DNA from 2 places in the Paeniglutamicibacter sp. ORCA_105 genome. Region 1 is predicted to be linked to the other one. Evidence: riboswitches for the same ligand, from Rfam matches in the RefSeq annotation. Region 1 holds a riboswitch; the other holds the start of a gene.

Region 1 (3,177 bases):
GTGGCGGCCCGGGTGCGGGGCATTGGGCACGCCCTCGTAGATCACCTGGGTGACGCCGTTGGACAGCGGCCCGTAGATCTCATAGGTGTGCGCGGTGACCCAGGCCAGGTCGGCGGTGCACCAGTGGACGTCTCCGTCGCGCTTGGCCGGATCCGGGTTCGAGAAGAGGAACTCGTGGCTCCACGAGGCCTGGGTCAGGTAGCCGCCGGTGGTGTGGACCAGGCCCTTGGGCTGGCCGGTGGTGCCGGAGGTGTACATGATGAACAAGGGCGTTTCGGCGTCGAAGGCCTCGGGGGTGTGTTCGGTGCTCGCGGTGTCGACCGTCTCGTGCCACCACACGTCCCTGCCCTGCACCCAATTGATGTCGGTGTGCCCGATGCGGTTGATGACCAGGACGTGCTCGATCGAGTTTTCGCCGGAGACGGCCTCGTCGGCGTGCGCCTTGACCGGGACCGATGTGCCGCGGCGGAACTGGCCGTCCGTGGTGACCAGGAGCTTGGCGGCGGTGTCCTCGACGCGGAACTTCAGGGCTTCGGCGGAGAAGCCGCCGAAGACCAGCGAGTGCACCGCGCCGATGCGCGCGCAGGCCAGGGTGATGACGATGGTTTCCACCAACACCGGCAGGTAGATGACGACGCGGTCGCCCTTGGTGATGCCCAGGGCGACCAGCGCATTGGCGGCCTGGGAAACACGGTCCTGCAGGTCCTTGTAGGTGACGGTGGTGGTGTCGCCTGGCTCGCCCTCGAAGTGCAGGGCCACCTTGTCGCCGCGACCGGCTTCCACATGGCGGTCCACGCAGTTGTACGCGGCGTTGAGCTTGCCGCCCTCGAACCAGTGCAACTCGGGGCCACGCCGGGCAGCCTGGTCGACACCCGTGCTGCTGTGGACGGTGTGCCATTGCTCGGACCAGCTCAGGCGCCGCGCCGCGGCGTCCCAGAAGGTCAGGCGTTCGGCTTCGCTCCACGAGGATTCCTCGGCAACGGCAGGGAGCTCGGGCAAAAGGGTTTCAGGCATTTTGTTCTCCATCGGTTCTGGCGTTAGCACTTCACCCGCGGGAGGTGGTTGCTGCGGCGTCATGGAGCCAGATCTCTCGGCCGCTCGGGATGGGTAGTTTCATTCATCAAACTCGATGGCGTGTCACGGGAGCAAACCAGCCGTAATGTGACGGAACGTTCGACGGATAGCTTTTCCCGGATTGCCGCTCGAACAATCTTCGATAATCATGAGAATGTTCGAATCCATGAGGGTGGGGAACCGACTACTCAGGGTCGCACGATTCCATGGGAATTTCCGGATGGCGCCACATTGTCCCGCTAACGCCCCAATGTTTGCATGGCCGGCGCGGGTTGCCGGAGGGCCCGCGGCACCGCGGCGGGGTATCGAATGAATGGTCCGAAGAATGACAGGCCTCCGAGGTTTCCCGAGGCCTTGGCGCCGTCGTGGATGACCGTCCGGCCGGTGATGTGGGCTTCAATTGTGACGAACCGGGTTGTCACTGCTTCGCCGGGGCGTGTAGAAATGTGTCCAACAACCATCCAGAGCGGCCGAGAGATCTGGCTCCATGACGCCGCAGCAACCCCTTCCCCTTAATTGGGCGGTAGGTGCTCACGCCAGGACCGATGGAGAGAATTCATGGCTATCGATTCATTTGCACAAGCGCACGCCGTCGAGGCGGACCCGAACATCTTTGGTGCCGTCAACCTCGACGCCTTCACCGGCGACACCCCCGCCCGACACCTGCTCAAACTCACGCCGGGCGTTCCACTGAACAGTCACTATGACGAGTTGGCCGCGATCTTCCGCCCGGTCTTCGCCAAGATCGCAGCCGGGGCCAGCGAGCGCGATGCCAACCGGACCCTCCCCTTTGAACCTGTCGGTTGGCTGAACCGGGTGCGATTCGGGGCCCTGCGCATCCCGGTGGCAGCAGGTGGCTATGGGGCAAGCGTGTCCGACTTGTTCCGCCTCTTGATCGAACTCGCCGAGGCGGATTCCCAGGTGGCGCACCTGTGGCGCTCACACATCGGCTTCGTCGAATCCGTGCTGTTGCTTGAGGACGATGCCTTGCGGCACCGCTGGATCGAGCGCATTGTTGCCGGCCAGATCGTCGGCAACGCCTACACCGAGCGCGGCGGGAACAGGTTGGGCACGCTCAACACGACCATTGCCAAGCAGGGCGAACGCTGGATCCTCAATGGCGAGAAATACTATTGCACCGGCACGATCTACGCCGATTGGGTCGCGGTCGCCGTGGCGCATCCGGCCCGCGCCGGCCGCCAAATAGCGGTGGTCTCCACGCAGCATTCCGGGGTCAAGATCTTTGACGACTGGGACGGATTTGGGCAGCAGCTCACCGGCACCGGCTCGACCACGTTCGAGAACGTCCCGGTGGACACGATCCTGCCCGACGAGCAGCAGGTCAACGACCCGGAATCCGCCATCTTCCAGCTGGTGCTCCTGGGGGTCCAAGCCGGAATCACGCGCGCGGTTCTCAATGACGTGCGCTCGTCGGTCCAGGCCCGCACGCGAAGCTTCAGCACCGGAACGGGCGTTCCGGTGCGCGAGGAACCCCAGGTGCTCCAATTGGTCGGCGAGATCTCGGGCACCGCGTTCGCCGTCGACTCCATCGTCCTGGCCGCCGTGGCGGAGATCGAGATCGCGCTTGCCGATGCCTCGCTGAGCCCGGCAGAGCGGTTTGCGGTGTGTGAACTCGCCGCGGATCGGGCCCAGGCAGTCGTCCAGCCGCTGGTTCTCTCGGCGGCGACCAAGCTCTTTGACGGACTGGGCGCCTCGGCAACCGCCAAGGGCTGCAACCTGGACCGGCACTGGCGCAACGCCCGCACCGTTGCCACCCACAACCCGGCGATCTACAAGTCGCGCATCATCGGCGACTACGAGGTCAACGGGACGGCGCCCCAGCAGCTGAACGCCATCGGCGACGTGGGCGCAACACCGGCAACCGGCCTCCCCTGAAACCGCCAACCGCCACCGAACCAATGACTTGATCCGCGCACCATCGGATCCGCAAACTCCCAACACCTCGCGAAGGACAAACATGAGCCAGACACCCGCCCCCCGCCACATCCGTTTCAACGCCTTCGACATGAACTGCGTGGGACACCAGTCCCCGGGCCTGTGGAAGCACCCCAAGGACCAGTCCGCCCGTTACAAGGACCTGTC
Region 2 (3,177 bases), on a different contig from region 1:
TATTTACATGAATATGAGAAAATATGTTCTAGTAACATCGTGGACGCCTACGTTCCCGGCGAGTGCCATCCCGTTCGTGCACAGCGAGGAAAGCATGCCGCCGAATCCCCGATCCCTCGAAGTGCGGCACGTGCCGGTGTCCCTGCAGTGGTGCCGCTAAGCCACGGAGCTGCCGAAGAGCAGGCCGAGGACGTAGGTGACCGCTGCGGCGCCCAGGCCGATCGCCAGCTGGCGCAGTCCGCGCTTGGCCGGGGATGCGCCGGAAAGCAAGCCGACCACGCCGCCGGTGGCCAGCAGGGCGATGCCCACCAGCACGGCGGAGAGCAGGATCGCGGGGGTGCCGCCCATGCCGAAAATGAACGGCAGGATCGGGATGACCGCCCCGGAGGCAAAGAAGCAGAAGGACGCGGAAGCCGCACCCATGGCGGAGCCGATTTCCTCGTGTTCCCGGCTATCGGCGGCAACCGTGAGCTCGGACCGGAGCGACGTGGAGGGGTTGCAATCGCAGGAGTAGATGCCCATGCGTTCGGCGGCCCGGTGCGCTGCGTCCTCGTCACTCATGCCGCGGGCCTTGTAGACCAATACCAGCTCGTTGGCATCCAGATCGAGGTCCGGCGCCGCGGCCAGCGTCACCTCCGTGGGCTTGGAAGCCGAGAGCAGCTCGCGCTGGGAACGCACCGAGACGTATTCGCCCGCGGCCATCGACAGGGCGCCGGCCAGCAGCCCGGCAATGCCGGAGAAGAGCACGAAGGACGTTGCCACGCCCGTGGCGCCGATGCCCATGACCAGGGCCAGGTTGGACACCAGGCCGTCGTTGGCGCCGAAGACCGCCGCCCGGAAGTTGCCCGAAAGCCGGTTGCGGCCGCGGGTGGCCAGACCGCGCACGACCTCCTCGTGGACGAGTTCGTCGGCGGCCATCTGGCGGCTGGCATCGGTGTCTGCGGCATAGGGGGAGTTGCCCTCGGCGCGCTGGGCCAGGGCCAGGACGAAGACCGAGCCGAAGTGCCGGGCCAGGAAGCGGAGCATGGTGCGCCGGATCGAGGGCCGGGTACGCTTGTCGGCGTTCTCGCCCAGCAGCGAACGCCAGTGTTCCTCGTGTCGGGTTTCGGCGGCTGCCAGTCCCAGCAGGACTGCGCGTTCCTCACCCTGGCGCTTGTTGGCCAGTTCGCGGTAGACCGCGCCCTCGGCGATTTCGTCGGCCAGGTACTGGCGCCAGCGCTTGATCTGGGCGTGAGTGGGGGTCGGCGCTTGTTGCGTCATGCTCTCATCCTCATGTGGGCGTTCACGGCCTCGGGAGGCCATGCGATGGGGAGGCCCAGCAGGATTTCTTTTTGGGTACGTTGAGCCTCGGGCCACCAATGTGTGGACCGAAGGTCTCGTTCGCCCGGGCCGGGCTGGATTGCCCGTGGCCCCGGGTGGATTGCCGGGTTACAACGCTGTAACCAGTATGTCGACGCACCGCTGTCCCGCCGTGCCGGCGGGTCTGGGAACTACTCCCCTTCAACCCACGAGTGTAGCCGTTGGCAGGACAAGTGAAAATTCGTTGAGACTAAAAAACAACGCTTGTCCGCCGGGCTTTCCGGCCCGGGGGATGCACACCGACAGCTCCCTCGCGAGGGCGTCGAAGCGCGGCGAGCCGACGGCATTGGCCAGGGCCGCGGCCAGTGCAGGTGCGTCGGCAACGTGGTAGCTGTGCCAGGAACCCGACAGGCGCAGCTCGACAACTGAGCGGTGGACATCGAGCAGGGGCAGAACGGGGATGGAAGGTGCCATGTGGGGGCGAAAGCCTTTCGTCAGCTCTTGCCGGGACCAAGTGGTCCGCGGCCGCTTCTTCATCCGAACCACCCATGAACCTGGGGTTGGTGCGCGGCCAGTCGGAGCTTGGCGCCGCATCTCGTGAAGCTGGAACCACTTTACCGCGATTCGGAGGCCCGCAGGATATTTGCGTGCAATTGCGTCCAGGCAGCGGGGTCGTAGGGAGGAATGTTGGTGTTGTCCCGGCGCATCCCGGTGGAACCGTCGATGAGCTCCCGCACGATGTCGGCATGGCCCGCATGGCGTGCGGTCTCCACGTTCATGTGCAGCAGCAGGCGCCCGAGCGTGGTGTCGCGTTTCTCCGGCACCCACCAGGAAACCGTGGCCGGTGCATCCAGGGGGAGGGCTGCGATGTTGTGGTTTGCTGCGGCGATGGCGCGGCGGTAAAAATCGAGGATCTCGGAGCAGGGGATATCGGCGGGCACCCACATGTCGGCGCTGACTTCCGGATCGGCCATCAGCGCGTCGTGGCGTTCATCGTCGACCGTGAACCCGAGGCATTCGACAAAGTAGCCGTACTCGACGGTGGCCAGATGCTGGATCAGGCCCAGGAGGTTGGTGCCCGTCCCGACCATGGGGCGGGTCATTTCCTGCTCGCTGAGGCCCTCGACCTTCCAGAGCATGGCTTCGCGCGTGCTGTCCAGGTACGTGGTGAGGTGGTCCTTGAGATTATCCATGCGGCCCAGCCTAGGAGTGCCGGGGCGTGGCTGGGAAGGGGGGAGTATCGGCAAAAAGGGAACCCGTCGCCGCGATTGGTGCGCGAGGACGGGCTCCCTCACCCTGGATTTTCCGGGGCGGGTTCCGCTGCTAACGGCCGGCGACCTCGTTGAGTTCCGCGCCTTCGGCTTCCGCCTGGCCGGCGACCCGGGCGTTCCAGCGGGTGATGACCGCCGCGGAGGTGGGTCGCGTGATCAGGGAGACCACGACGAAGGTCAGTGCCGAGGCGATCAATCCGAAGTAGATTGGCTCGTTGGCGTAGATGCCGTCGAAGCGCTGTTCGGCCTTGATTTCCAGGACGATCATGGTGCCCAAGGTGACGATGGTTCCGGCGGCCATGGAGGCGGCGGCCCCCAGCCCGTTCCCGCGCTTCCAGACCAGCCCGCCGATGATGGCCACCAGCAGGCCGCCCACGAGGATGTCGTAGGCAATGGTCAGTGCCGCGACCACGTCGGAGACCATGATGGCCAGCACGATCGAGACAATGCCCAGCAGCAGCACCCAGATGCGGTTGGCGCGCACATCGTGCTCCGGGTTTTCGTTGGTGTTCACCTTCACGTTCCTGCCGAACCAGCTGGCCACGAACGGGGTGACGTCGGTGCGGGCCACGGTTGCGGCGGCAATCAGCGCGCCGGAGGCGGTGGA

Evidence for each region. A riboswitch is a leader RNA that binds a small molecule or an ion and turns the genes downstream of it on or off. The one in region 1 is predicted to bind S-adenosylmethionine.
Region 2: linked by a shared signal. The riboswitch ahead of ACIPUB_RS10615 (hypothetical protein) and the one ahead of ACIPUB_RS04200 (acyl-CoA dehydrogenase family protein) in region 1 are both predicted to bind S-adenosylmethionine.

What each region holds. Positions count from the first base shown of each region.
Region 1 is NZ_JBIXLM010000005.1:152,179-155,355, reverse strand. Features, by position in the region: gene acs (acetate--CoA ligase) at 1-1,014, opposite strand, end outside; SAM riboswitch class I at 1,020-1,110, opposite strand; SAM riboswitch class I at 1,529-1,626, shown strand; gene ACIPUB_RS04200 (acyl-CoA dehydrogenase family protein) at 1,633-2,970, shown strand; gene ACIPUB_RS04195 (LLM class flavin-dependent oxidoreductase) at 3,053-3,177, shown strand, end outside.
Region 2 is NZ_JBIXLM010000018.1:18,230-21,406, reverse strand. Features, by position in the region: gene ACIPUB_RS10620 (VIT1/CCC1 transporter family protein) at 157-1,260, opposite strand; gene ACIPUB_RS10615 (hypothetical protein) at 1,501-1,773, opposite strand; SAM riboswitch class IV at 1,792-1,902, opposite strand; gene ACIPUB_RS10610 (DinB family protein) at 1,914-2,492, opposite strand; gene ACIPUB_RS10605 (sodium:solute symporter) at 2,623-3,177, opposite strand, start outside.